DNA from 3 places in the Streptomyces sp. NPDC017202 genome. Region 2 is predicted to be linked to each of the others. Evidence: riboswitches for the same ligand, from Rfam matches in the RefSeq annotation. Region 2 holds a riboswitch; each other region holds the start of a gene.
The links. Region 2 has a riboswitch for S-adenosylmethionine ahead of ACH4N1_RS00435 (aminotransferase class V-fold PLP-dependent enzyme). Riboswitches for the same ligand answer to the same signal wherever they lie in the genome.

Region 1: another riboswitch for S-adenosylmethionine. It lies ahead of ACH4N1_RS18960 (amino acid ABC transporter permease); the one in region 2 lies ahead of ACH4N1_RS00435 (aminotransferase class V-fold PLP-dependent enzyme).
Region 3: another riboswitch for S-adenosylmethionine. It lies ahead of thrC (threonine synthase); the one in region 2 lies ahead of ACH4N1_RS00435 (aminotransferase class V-fold PLP-dependent enzyme).

What each region holds. Positions count from the first base shown of each region.
Region 1 is NZ_JBIRNP010000009.1:41,253-45,292, forward strand. Features, by position in the region: gene ACH4N1_RS18955 (glutathione S-transferase C-terminal domain-containing protein) at 1-861, shown strand, start outside; SAM riboswitch class IV at 900-1,008, shown strand; gene ACH4N1_RS18960 (amino acid ABC transporter permease) at 1,333-2,313, shown strand; gene ACH4N1_RS18965 (amino acid ABC transporter ATP-binding protein) at 2,310-3,107, shown strand; gene ACH4N1_RS18970 (ABC transporter substrate-binding protein) at 3,178-4,040, shown strand, end outside.
Region 2 is NZ_JBIRNP010000001.1:96,438-100,477, reverse strand. Features, by position in the region: gene ACH4N1_RS00445 (cytochrome bc complex cytochrome b subunit) at 1-1,229, shown strand, start outside; gene trpD (anthranilate phosphoribosyltransferase) at 1,369-2,433, shown strand; SAM riboswitch class IV at 2,536-2,652, shown strand; gene ACH4N1_RS00435 (aminotransferase class V-fold PLP-dependent enzyme) at 2,909-4,040, shown strand, end outside.
Region 3 is NZ_JBIRNP010000004.1:423,961-428,000, reverse strand. Features, by position in the region: gene ACH4N1_RS11975 (trehalose-6-phosphate synthase) at 1-964, opposite strand, end outside; gene ACH4N1_RS11970 (glucosyl-3-phosphoglycerate synthase) at 1,095-2,066, opposite strand; SAM riboswitch class I at 2,236-2,406, shown strand; gene thrC (threonine synthase) at 2,425-3,708, shown strand; gene ACH4N1_RS11960 (MoaD/ThiS family protein) at 3,705-3,980, shown strand.

The DNA of each region.
Region 1 (4,040 bases), on a different contig from region 2:
TCCGTCCGGCACACGCCCGCCTTCCGCGGCCGCATCGGCAGGGACGCGCGCAGCGGCCACTACGCCGTTCCCGGCCGCTACCGGCTCCATCTGTCGACCGCGTGTCCAGACGGCCTGCGCATCGCCGTCACCCACACCCTGCTCGGCCTGGACACGGTCTGCCCGGTGACCTTCCTGCCCGCCGTCCCCGACTGTCCGGAGGGCGGCCACTCTGCCCTGCGCCCGCTGTACGAGGCGAGCGCGCACCGCTACTCCGGTCCGGCCGCGGCGCCGGTGCTCAGTGACGGCTGGTCCGGGCGGATCGTCAGCACCCACGACCGGGACATCATGCGCGACCTCGCCCACCGCTTCGACACCTGCGGCCCCTCGCTCTACCCGTGCGGCGCGGAGTCGGAGATCGAGGCCGTGGAGCGGATGTGCGTGGAGGGCGTCGAGGGGGCGGCGCAGCGGGCCGGGGCCGTGGGAGGGGAAGCGGCGGAGCGTGACATGGCACTGGCCACGCTGCTGGAGACCCTCGGCGCCCTCGACCGCCGGCTCGACGGCCGCACCTACCTGATCCGCGACGAAGTCACCGCCGCCGACGTCGAGTTGTGGGTCGCACTGGTCCGGCTCGACACCGTGCACCGGCACCATCTCGACGCCGCCGCGGTCCAGCGCGTCGCCGGCCACCCGGCGCTGTGGTCCTACGCCCGCCGTCTGACCGCCCACCCGGCCTTCGGTGCCCATCTCGACCTCGACGGCACGGACCGCCGCCACCACGCCCAGTGCCGGGGACCGGAGGCCGCCGGATCGGCCGTCCGGATCCTCGACCGGGCCGCACACTCGGCCCGTCGGCCGTTCCACCTGGTGGACCGGTGTTGACATACGTTCGGGCCATTGTCTTGACTACGGCCCAGAACGGTCATGAGTGTCAGCGACAAGCCCTGGCTTGCTGACCGGCAACCCTCGCACCGCGGTGGGGTGCCCCAGGTGACGACCCGGCCGATGACACGTCGGTAAGCGCGAGGCCCACAGGGCCGGAACAGTGACGGTGACGCCATGTACGCAGCTCCCAGAACGGCCGCACGCCGTTCCCAGGGCTGCGTACGGACGTACGCGAACGTGCTCGTCGCAAACCGCGCCGTCGATCTGCTCCGCGTCAACAGCGCACTGTGTACCGCACCGGGCCGTGCCCGCTGTCGGGGCTGACACCTCCCCGCAGCCCCCGCACTCCCTGACCGACACCGCCCGCGCGGTGTGCCGTCGCCCTCCCCACCCCCGGTCCTGCGCCGCCGTGTGCGTCCCCGCACGCCGCCGCGCCTGCGGGGTGTGCCCACCCAGCCGGAGCCCACCATGAGCGAACCCCCTGGCGCCACCGTCACCCTCCCCGAGGCGCCCACCGCCACCGAACCGCCCAAGGCCCTCACCGCCCAGCGAGTGCTGCCGTTGCGGCGCCCGGGACGTTGGATCGCCACCGCGGCCGTCCTGATCCTGGTCGCCCAGTTCGTCCACGGACTGGTGACCAACCCCTTCTACCAGTGGGACCGCTGGAGCTACTGGTTCCTGCGGCCGACCATCCTCGACGGCCTCCTCATCACCCTCGAAGTCGCCGCCTACAGTGCGGTGTCGGGTCTGATCGGCGGCATCCTGCTCGCCCTGGCCCGGCTGTCGAGGAGCCCGGTCCTGCGCGCGGTCAGCTGGACCTACGTGTGGGCGTTCCGCTCCATCCCGCTCATCGTCGTACTGATCTTCCTCTACAACTTCAGTGCCCTGTACGAGACGTTGAGCGTCGGCATCCCCTTCGGGCCGGCCTTCTTCTCCTTCGACGAGTCGAAACTCGCCACCGACATGGTCGTCGCCGTCGTCGGCCTCAGCCTCAACGAGGCCGCCTACGCGGCCGAGGTGGTGCGCGGCGGCATCCTCTCCGTCGACCAGGGCCAGCACGAGGCGGCCGCGGCGCTCGGCCTGCCGAAGGGCTACCAGTTCCGCAGAATCGTCTTTCCGCAGGCGCTGCGCTCCATCATCCCGAACTACGTCAACCAGCTCATCGGCCTGATCAAGGGCACCTCACTGGTCTTCTACGTCTCCCTGCTCGACCTGTTCGGCTCCGCGCAGACCATGGGCTCCACCTACCCCGGCGACATCGTGCCGCTGCTGCTGGTCGTCACCGTCTGGTACCTGATCCTGACCAGCGTCGTCTCCGTCATCCAGTTCTACGTCGAGCGGTACTACGCCCGCGGCGCCACCCGCAGCCTGCCGCCGACGCCACTGCAGAAGCTCCGCACCGGTCTCACCGATCTGCGGGCCCGCATCCGCCGGGAGGCCGCCGTATGACCGCCAAGACCTCCGACACCCTGACGGACGTCGAGGCCGCCACCGTCGAGGTGCACGACGTGCACAAGTGGTACGGCACCCATCGGGTCCTGGACGGCGTCGACCTGACCGTCCGCCCCGGCGAGGTCACCGTCGTCCTCGGTCCCTCCGGCTCGGGCAAGTCCACCCTGCTGCGGGTCATCAACCACCTGGAGAAGCCCGAGATCGGCTACGTCAGCATCAACGGCGAGCCGATCGGCGTGAAGCGGCAGGGAGACCGGTTGAAGGAGCTGAGCGAGCGGGCCATCCTCGCCCAGCGCGGGCGGATCGGGTTCGTCTTCCAGAACTTCAACCTCTTCCCGCACCTGACGGTCCTGGACAACGTGGCCGCGGCCCCGGTCGCCACCGGCCGGCTCGGCAGGCCCGAAGCGCGGGAACTGGCCCGCGAACTCCTCGGCCGCGTCGGCCTCGCCGACAAGACCGGCGCCTACCCGCGTCAGCTCTCCGGCGGCCAGCAGCAGCGCGTCGCCATCGCCCGCGCCCTGGCCCTGCGCCCCGGCGTCATCCTCTTCGACGAGCCCACCTCCGCCCTGGACCCCGAACTGGTCGGTGAAGTCCTCGCCGTCATCCGGGACTTGGCGTCCAGCGGCACCACTCTCGTCATCGTCACGCACGAGATCGGCTTCGCCCGCGAGATCGCCGACCGGGTCGTCTTCATCGACGGCGGCAAGATCATCGAGCAGGGACCGCCCTCCGAGGTCCTCGACTCACCGCGGCACGAGCGGACCAGGGACTTCCTCAGCAAGGTCCTGTGACCCGCCGCATCCCACGACTTCCCCCCACGCCACCACTCTCATCAGCGCCCTTGAGCGACAAGGAACGGCCATGCGCACCCACTTCACCCGACGCAGCCTGATACGCGGCATCACCGCGGCGACCGCCGTCGCCTCCCTGGCCACCGGGCTCGCCGCCTGCGGTGGCAACAGCGACGCCGCCGCCTCCACCGACACCGCCGCCAAGTCCGGCGAGGTCGTCATCGGCCAGGTCTCCAACGGCGCCGCCGAGCAGACCGCCGTCAAGGTCTCCGAGGTCAAGTCCATCAGCGCCGAACTGCCCGCCGCCCTGAAGAAGAGCGGCAAGCTGGAGATCGGCATCGGCGCCCTGCCGGCCGGCTTCCCGCCGCTGGCCTACGTGGGCAGCGACCAGAAGTCCCTCACCGGCGCGGAGCCCGACTTCGGCCGCCTGGTCGCCGCCGTCCTCGGCCTCGAGCCCGAGGTGAAGAACTCCACGTGGGAGAACCTCTTCGTCGGCATCGACAGCGGCAAGGTCGACGTGGCCTTCTCCAACGTCACCGACACCGAAGAGCGCAAGAAGAAGTACGAGTTCGCCTCCTACCGGCAGGACAACCTGGCCTTCACCGTGCCGAAGAAGAGCACCTGGAACTTCGACGGCGACTACGAGAACCTCGCCGGCAAGACGGTCTCCGTGAGCTCCGGCACCAACCAGGAGAAGATCCTGCTGGAGTGGAAGGCGAAGCTGGCCGAGGAGGGCAAGAAGCTCACCGTCAAGTACTTCCAGGACAGCAACAGCGTCTACCTGGCTCTGTCCAGTGGAAAGATCGACGCGTACTTCGGACCCAACCCCGGCATCGCCTACCACAACCGGCAGACCGCGAACACGCCCAACGCCACCCGCACCGCGGGCACCTACTCGGGCGCCGGTGCGAGCCTGCAGGGCCTGATCGCGGC
Region 2 (4,040 bases):
TCTTCACGGGCGCCTTCCGCAAGCCGCGCGAGATCAACTGGCTGTTCGGCTTCCTGCTGTTCGTCCTGGGCATGTTCACCGGTTTCACCGGCTACTCGCTCCCGGACGACCTGCTCTCCGGCACCGGTGTCCGCTTCACGCAGGGCGCGATCCTGTCCGTGCCGATCGTCGGCACGTACATCTCGATGTTCCTGTTCGGCGGGGAGTTCCCGGGCGGCGACTTCGTCGCGCGGTTCTACTCGATCCACATCCTGCTGCTGCCGGGCATCATGCTCGGGCTCGTGGTCGGCCACCTGATCCTGGTCTTCTACCACAAGCACACCCAGTTCGCGGGTCCCGGACGCACCAACAAGAACGTCGTCGGCATGCCGCTGCTGCCGGTCTACATGGCCAAGGCCGGAGGCTTCTTCTTCCTGGTCTTCGGCGCGATCGCGGCCATGGCCGGCATCGCGTCCATCAACCCGATCTGGGTGCTGGGCCCCTACCGTCCGGACCAGGTGTCCACCGGCGCCCAGCCCGACTGGTACATGGGCTTCGCCGAGGGCCTGATCCGCGCGATGCCGGGCTGGGAGATCAACTTCTGGGGCCACACGCTGGTCATGGGCGTGTTCGTCCCGCTGGTGCTGTTCGGTCTGTTCCTCGGTGTGATCGCGATGTACCCGTTCATCGAGTCCTGGGTCACCGGCGACAAGCGCGAGCACCACATCCTGGACCGCCCGCGCAACGCCCCGACCCGTACGGCCTTCGGTGTCGCCTGGGTCACCGGCTACCTGATCATGCTGGTCGGTGGTGGCAACGACATCTTCGCCACCCACTTCCACCTGTCGATCAACGCGGTCACCTGGTTCGTCCGGATCGGCTTCTTCGCCGGACCGGTCGTCGCCTTCGTGATCACCAAGCGGATCTGTCTCGGCCTCCAGCGCCGCGACAAGGAGAAGGTGCTGCACGGTCGTGAGACCGGCACCATCAAGCGCCTGCCGCACGGTGAGTTCATCGAGGTGCACGAGCCGCTCAGCCAGGAGGCGCTCTACACGCTCACCTCGCACGAGCAGTACGCGCCCGCCGAGATCGGCCCGACGGTCGACGAGAACGGCGTCGAGCGCAAGGTGAAGCGCACCGAGAAGGTCCGCGCCAAGCTGAGCAAGGCGTACTACGGCGAGGAGAGCCAGATCGCCAAGCCGACCGTCGAGGAGTACAAGGAGATCACGAGCGGCCACGGCCACCACTGATCACTGCGTCGCCACGCACCCCAGAAGGGCCCCGTCCGGTGTACGGACGGGGCCCTTCGCCCTGTCCGCGGCTGGATAGGGTGGAACCGTCGAGACGCGCGTCCCGTGGAGCGGGACCACACTGACCCAGGAGCGGCTTATGAGCGCTGTGACCCCCGCCGGAGGCGACACCGCGGCGGCCCGTTCCTGGCCCGAGGTGCTGAACGCCCTGCTGTCCGGACGTGACCTGAGCGCCGACGCCACGGCGTGGGCGATGGACCGGATCATGCGCGGCGAGGCCACCGACGCGCAGATCGCCGGCTTCGTGGTGGCGCTGCGCGCCAAGGGCGAGACCGTCGAGGAGATCAACGGACTCGTCCGCGCGATGTACGAGCATGCGAACGTGATCGAGGTGCCCGGCCCGGCGGTCGACATCGTCGGCACGGGCGGCGACGGCGCGAAGACGGTCAACATCTCCACGATGTCCTCGATCGTCGTCGCCGGCACGGGCGTCAAGGTCGTCAAGCACGGCAACCGGGCCGCGTCCTCCGCCTCCGGTGCCTCGGACGTCCTGGAGAAGCTCGGCGTCCGCCTCGACCTGACCCCGCGGCGGGTGGCCGAGGTCGCCGAGGAGGCGGGCATCACCTTCTGCTTCGCCGTCAAGTTCCACCCGGCGCTGCGTCACGCGGGTGCCGCGCGCGGCCAGCTGGGCATCCGCACGGTGTTCAACGTCCTCGGCCCGCTGACCAACCCGGCCAGGGTCCGGGCCCAGGCGGTCGGCGTGGCGGACCCGCGCATGGCGCCGATCGTCGCGGGTGTCTTCGCCGAACGCGGCCACTCCTCGCTGGTGTTCCGCGGCGACGACGGCCTCGACGAGCTGACGACGACCTCCACCTCCCGGGTCTGGGTCGTGCGGGAGGGCAAGGTGACCGAGGAGTCCTTCGACCCGCGCGACGTCGGCCTCGACCTCGTTCCCGTCGAGGCCCTGCGGGGTGCCGACGCCTCCTACAACGCCGAGGTGGCGCGCAGGCTGCTGGACGGCGGGACGGGCCCGGTCCGCGACGCCGTCCTGCTGAACTCGGCGGCCGCCCTGGTCGCCCTGGAGCCGACCGGGGCGCCGCTCGCCGAGCAGCTCCGCGCCGGCATGGCCAGGGCCGCGGAGTCCCTCGACTCGGGGGCGGCGAAGCGGACGCTGGAGCGCTGGGCGGCGGCCACCCACGCCTGAGCCGGGACGGCGGCCGGTACGAGGCGCGGTCCGGACCCCTGGTGTCTCAGGAAATGGACCGCGCCTTGCGCGCCGGTGATCGTATGGCAGGATGCCGTACCAGGTCATGAGTGACAGTCATCAGGCCCCGGCCGACTGTCCGGCAACCCTCCGTCCGTGGCGGGGTGCCCCGGGTGAAGACCAGGCCGTGGACAGAAAGGTCCACGGCAAGCGCGGACCCCTCGCACGCTTCTGATCGAGCGAGGGCAGGGGTCCTGGTCGTCGAGGAGCCTCTTCCGTGAGCAAGCGAATGCGATAGGGCCGCAGAGCCCCCCTCCGCATCCCTCCTTCACCTTTTCCCGCGCTCGAGCCCCAGGGCCTCCCGTGGGGATCATGCCGGGTCCGCAGGGCCCGGTGCCTTGATCCGGCCTGATCCCCACGAAGCACCCCGGCCGCTCGCGTGGTGAATCCCCCTGCCTCCCAAGGGAGTTCCGTCATGCCCGTCTCCACCGCTGCCGCCGCCCCGACCGTTTGCGCCCCCCTGCCCGTTCTGGGACGGGATGTCACCGTCCCGCTCGTCACCGGAGGCGAGATCGGCTACGCGGCCCTGGACTACGCCGCCAGCGCACCCGCCCTCCAGCGCGTCTGGGACGACGTGGCCGCCTACGCCCCCTACTACGGCAGCGTCCACCGCGGCGCCGGACACCTCTCCCAGCTCTCCACCGACCTCTTCGAGAACGCCCGCCGGACGGTCGCCGGGTTCCTCGACTGCCGGCCCGACGACCAGCTCGTCTTCACGCGTTCCACCACCGACTCCCTCAACCTCCTCGCCGCCGCGCTCCCCGCCGACTGCCAGGTCTTCGTCTTCGAGACCGAGCACCACGCCGCGCTGCTGCCCTGGAAGAACGCCCGGGTCACCTGCCTCGACGCCCCGCGCACCCCGCGGCAGGCCGTGGCCGCCCTGGAGCGGGCCCTCGCCGGCCGCGACCGGTCCGGCCCCGCCCTGGTCTGCGTCACCGGCGCCTCCAACGTCACCGGCGAGCTGTGGCCGGTACGCGAACTGGCCGCCGCGGCCCACGCCCACGGTGCCCGGATCGTCCTGGACGCCGCCCAGCTCGCCCCCCACCACCCGGTGTCCGTCCGTGACCTCGACGTCGACTGGGTCGCCTTCTCCGGCCACAAGCTGTACGCCCCCTTCGGCTCCGGCGTGCTGGCCGGCCGCGCCGACTGGCTGCGGGCGGCCGAGCCGTACCTGGCCGGTGGCGGCGCCAGCCGCAGGGTGACCCGGCGCGCGGACGGGGGGGTGGACGCGGAGTGGCACGAGAGCGTCGCCCGGCACGAGGCCGGCTCCCCGAACGTCATCGGGGCCTACGCCATCGCCTCCGCCTGCAAGGCCCTCACCGAAGCGGGCTTCGACACCCTGGTGGCCCGCGAGCAGCACCTCGTGGAGAAGGTCCGCACCGGCCTCGCGGAGGTCCCCGAGGTGCGGATCCTGTCCCTCTTCGGCGACGACGCGCCGCGGGTCGGCGTGATCTCCTTCGTCGTGGACGGCTGGAACAGCTCCCACTTCGCCGCCGCGCTCTCCGCCGAGTACGGCATCGGCGTCCGCGACGGCCTCTTCTGCGCCC
Region 3 (4,040 bases), on a different contig from region 2:
AGACGGCGAGGTCCTGGCGGGAGGGGTAGGCGAACGCCACGTGGACGACGCGCTCGCGCCACTCGGGGTGGTCGTCGAGGAGCTGCCGGTAGGCCAGCAGGCCGCGCACGATGTTCTTCGACAGCTCGGTGCGGTCGACGCGCACGACGGCCTTGCGGCCCTCGCCGATCTCCTCGCGCAGGGCGGTGATGCGCTCCTCGACGTCGCTCTCGTGGGAGCGGGCGCGCAGGAAGTCGGCGTCGGCGCCGAGGCCGTGCACCCCGATCCCGGTGCCGCCGGTGCCGCCCACGAACTCCGCGCAGCACGCGGTGAAGGCGTCCGCCCAGCGCCTGGTCAGGAAGCCCAGGCGGTCCGCGCCGAGCATGCCGCGCAGCAGCTGCGCGCGGATGTCGGTGGGGAGCAGCGCGAAGTAGTCCACCGGCGCCCACGGCGTGTGCGAGAAGTGGCCGATGCGCAGGTCGGGCCGCAGCTCGCGGAGCATGCCCGGGACCAGGCAGAGGTGGTAGTCCTGCACCAGGACCGCCGCGCCCCGGCCGGCCTCCTCGGCGAGCGCCTCCGCGAACGCGCGGTTGTACGCCTCGTACGACGCCCACTGGCGCCGGAACTCCGCGTCGAAGACGGGCTCCAGCGGGGTCTGGTACAGCAGGTGGTGGATGAACCAGAGCACGGAGTTGGCGATGCCGTTGTACGCGTCGGCGTGCACGTCGGCCGGGATGTCGAGCATCCGGACGCCGTCCTCGCCGACCCCGCGCCGCACCGCCTCGCGGTCGTCGTCGGAGAGCGCCGAGCACACCCACAGGGCGCCCGCGTCCGGCCCGATCGCCGACAGGCCCGAGACCAGTCCGCCGCCGCCCCTTCCGGCGTGCAGCGAACCGTCCTCGCGCACCTGGTAGGAGACCGGGCCGCGGTTGGACGCGACCAGCACCTGAGCACCCTCAGCAACAGCAGCACGCGTGGAAGCCATACGCCACAACCTAGCCCGGTCCGTAAACGCTCAAACGTACGGATGCGGTCCGTGGCCGGGTCATGTCCGGCCGTATGCGGCCGCCGGGCCGTGGGTGCGCTCGTGCCCGGCCGGCCGCACCCGCGGCCCGTCAGGCGACCTTGCGTTCCGCGTACTCGGCGATCTCCGCCATCGGCGGCCGTTCCTCGGTGTCCACGGAATAGGTGCGCGGCTCGAAGCCGTCCGCGCCCCGCTCGAACTGGGTGAGGGCGGGGCGGATCAGGTGCCCGCGGGCCAGCCGGAGCTGCGCGGTGCGGTAGATCGCCGCCGCCATCCTGCCGAGCGCCTGCCCGTCCTGGTGGCGGTGCTTGCGGACGCCGACGTCGACCTGGGCGAGGGCGTCCAGGCCGACCAGGTGCAGGGCGTCGACGAGCATGCCCAGCTCCACGCCGTAGCCGACGGGGAACGGGAGCTGTTCCAGCAGGCTCCGGCGGGCCGCGTACTCGCCGCCGAGCGGCTGCACGAAGCCGGCCAGCTGCGGCCAGTGCATGTTGAGCAGGGGGCGGGCCATGAGTTCGGTGACCCGGCCGCCCTGGCCCGCGGTCCTGCCGGAGGCGGGCGAATCCGGCTCGGTGCCCAGCGGGCGGTCGTACATCGCCTTGACCAGGTCCACGCCGGGGTCGGTGAGCAGCGGGCCCACGATCCCCGAGACGAAGTCGGAGGAGAACTCCTTGAGGTCGGCGTCGACGAAGCAGACGATGTCCCCGGTCGTCACGAGCAGCGACCGCCACAGCACCTCGCCCTTGCCGGGCACGGCCGGTATCCGGGGCAGGATCTCGTCCCGGTGGACGACGCGCGCCCCGGCCGCCGCGGCGACCCGCGACGTGCGGTCGGTGGAGCCCGAGTCGACGACGACGATCTCGTCGACGAGGGGGACCTGCCGCATCAGGTCGTGGCGGATGACCGCGACGATGTCACCGACCGTCTCCTCCTCGTTCAGGGCGGGCAGCACCACGGACACCGACTGGCCCGAGGCGCGCTTCGCGGCCAGGACGCGGTGCAGCGGGCGGTCGGTCACGGACCAGGAGCGGGTGGCCAGCCAGGCTTCAGCTTCTTTCAGCACGGTCTGCGGCTCCTCACTGTCGTGATCACACGCGGTGCACGTGGGGTGACCGTGTGATCCATCTCGCGGTTCGGACGTCTGTCTCAACTGTCCTGGCCTTCGGTTACAGTCTTGAACAACGCGGATGACCATCGCATGTCCGAGGTGGCCGCTGTTCACAACTTCATACCGCTCATCCAGAGGGGCAGAGGGACACGGCCCGATGAAGCCCCGGCAACCCTCCAGCCGCGCGCGCCGCCAGGCGTGACCGCCCACGCGTCACGTCGATGTGGTGAGGCTCCCGGCTAGGGAAGGTGCCAAATCCGTCTCACGGCGAGATGCGTCGTGAGGAAGATGAGGAGAAAGGGCCTCGCCTCACATGGCTGCGCAGACAGTTGCAAGCACCACGAACTCCGTCGATCTCGGTCCCGCCGCGGCGCTCTCCTGCCGCGAGTGCGGACACCGCGTGCCCCTCGGCCCGGTCTTCGCCTGCGAGGAGTGTTTCGGCCCGCTCGAGATCGCGTACGACTTCTCGTCCTACGAGACCGAGGAGCTCCGCAAGCGCATCGAGGCGGGCCCCGCGAACATCTGGCGCTACGCGCCGCTGCTGCCCGTCCCGGCCGACGTGGCGGACAAGCCGAACATCAACCCCGGCTGGACCAAGCTCGTCCAGGCCGACAACCTGGCCCGCGAGCTGGGCGTCGACGCCGGCAAGCTGTTCGTCAAGGACGACTCCGGCAACCCGACGCACTCCTTCAAGGACCGCGTCGTCGCCCAGGCCATCGAGGCCGCCCGCGCCTTCGGCTTCACCACCCTGTCCTGCTCCTCCACGGGCAACCTGGCCGGTGCCGTCGGCGCCGCCGCCGCCCGCGCCGGTTTCCGCTCCTGCGTGTTCATCCCGCACGACCTGGAGCAGGGCAAGGTCGTCATGGCCGCGATCTACGGCGGCGAACTCGTCGGCATCGAGGGCAACTACGACGACGTGAACCGCTTCTGCTCCGAACTGATCGGCGACCCGGCCGGCGAGGGCTGGGGCTTCGTCAACGTCAACCTGCGGCCGTACTACGCCGAGGGCTCCAAGACGCTGGCGTACGAGATCTGCGAGCAGCTCGGCTGGCGGCTCCCCGACCAGCTCGTCGTGCCGATCGCCTCCGGCTCGCAGCTCACGAAGATCGACAAGGGGCTGCAGGAGCTGATCAAGCTCGGCCTCGTCGAGGACCGGCCGTACAAGATCTTCGGTGCGCAGGCCGAGGGCTGCTCGCCGGTGTCCGTCGCCTACAAGGCGGGTCACGACGTGGTCCGGCCGCAGAAGCCGGACACCATCGCCAAGTCCCTCGCCATCGGCAACCCGGCGGACGGGCCCTACGTCCTGGACATCGCGCGCCGCACCGGCGGCGCGGTGGAGGACGTGAACGACGAGCAGGTGGTCGACGCGATCAAGCTGCTGGCGCGGACCGAGGGCATCTTCGCGGAGACCGCCGGCGGCGTGACCGTCGGTGTGACGAGGAAGCTGATCGAGAACGGTCTCCTGGACCCGACGAAGACCACCGTCGTCCTCAACACGGGGGACGGCCTCAAGACCCTCGACGCGGTGGCCGGCACCGGCCTCACCGCCACCATCCGCCCCACCCTGGACTCCTTCCGAGAGGCTGGCCTCGCATGAGCGTGACCGTCCGCATCCCGACCATCCTGCGCACCTACACCGGTGGCAAGGCCGAGGTCCCGGCCGAGGGCGCGACCCTCGGCGAGGTCATCACCGACCTGGAGAAGAACCACACCGGCATCGCCGCCCGCGTCCTGGACGACCAGGGCAAGCTGCGCCGGTTCGTCAACGTGTACGTCAACGACGACGACGTGCGCTTCGAGCAGGGGCTGGAGACGGCGACCCCGGACGGCGCCGGCGTCTCCATCATCCCGGCCGTGGCCGGCGGCTGACCGGTGCTCCGCGCCCCGTTCCGTACCCGTCGGTAGTACCTGCCGGTAGTAACCGTCGGT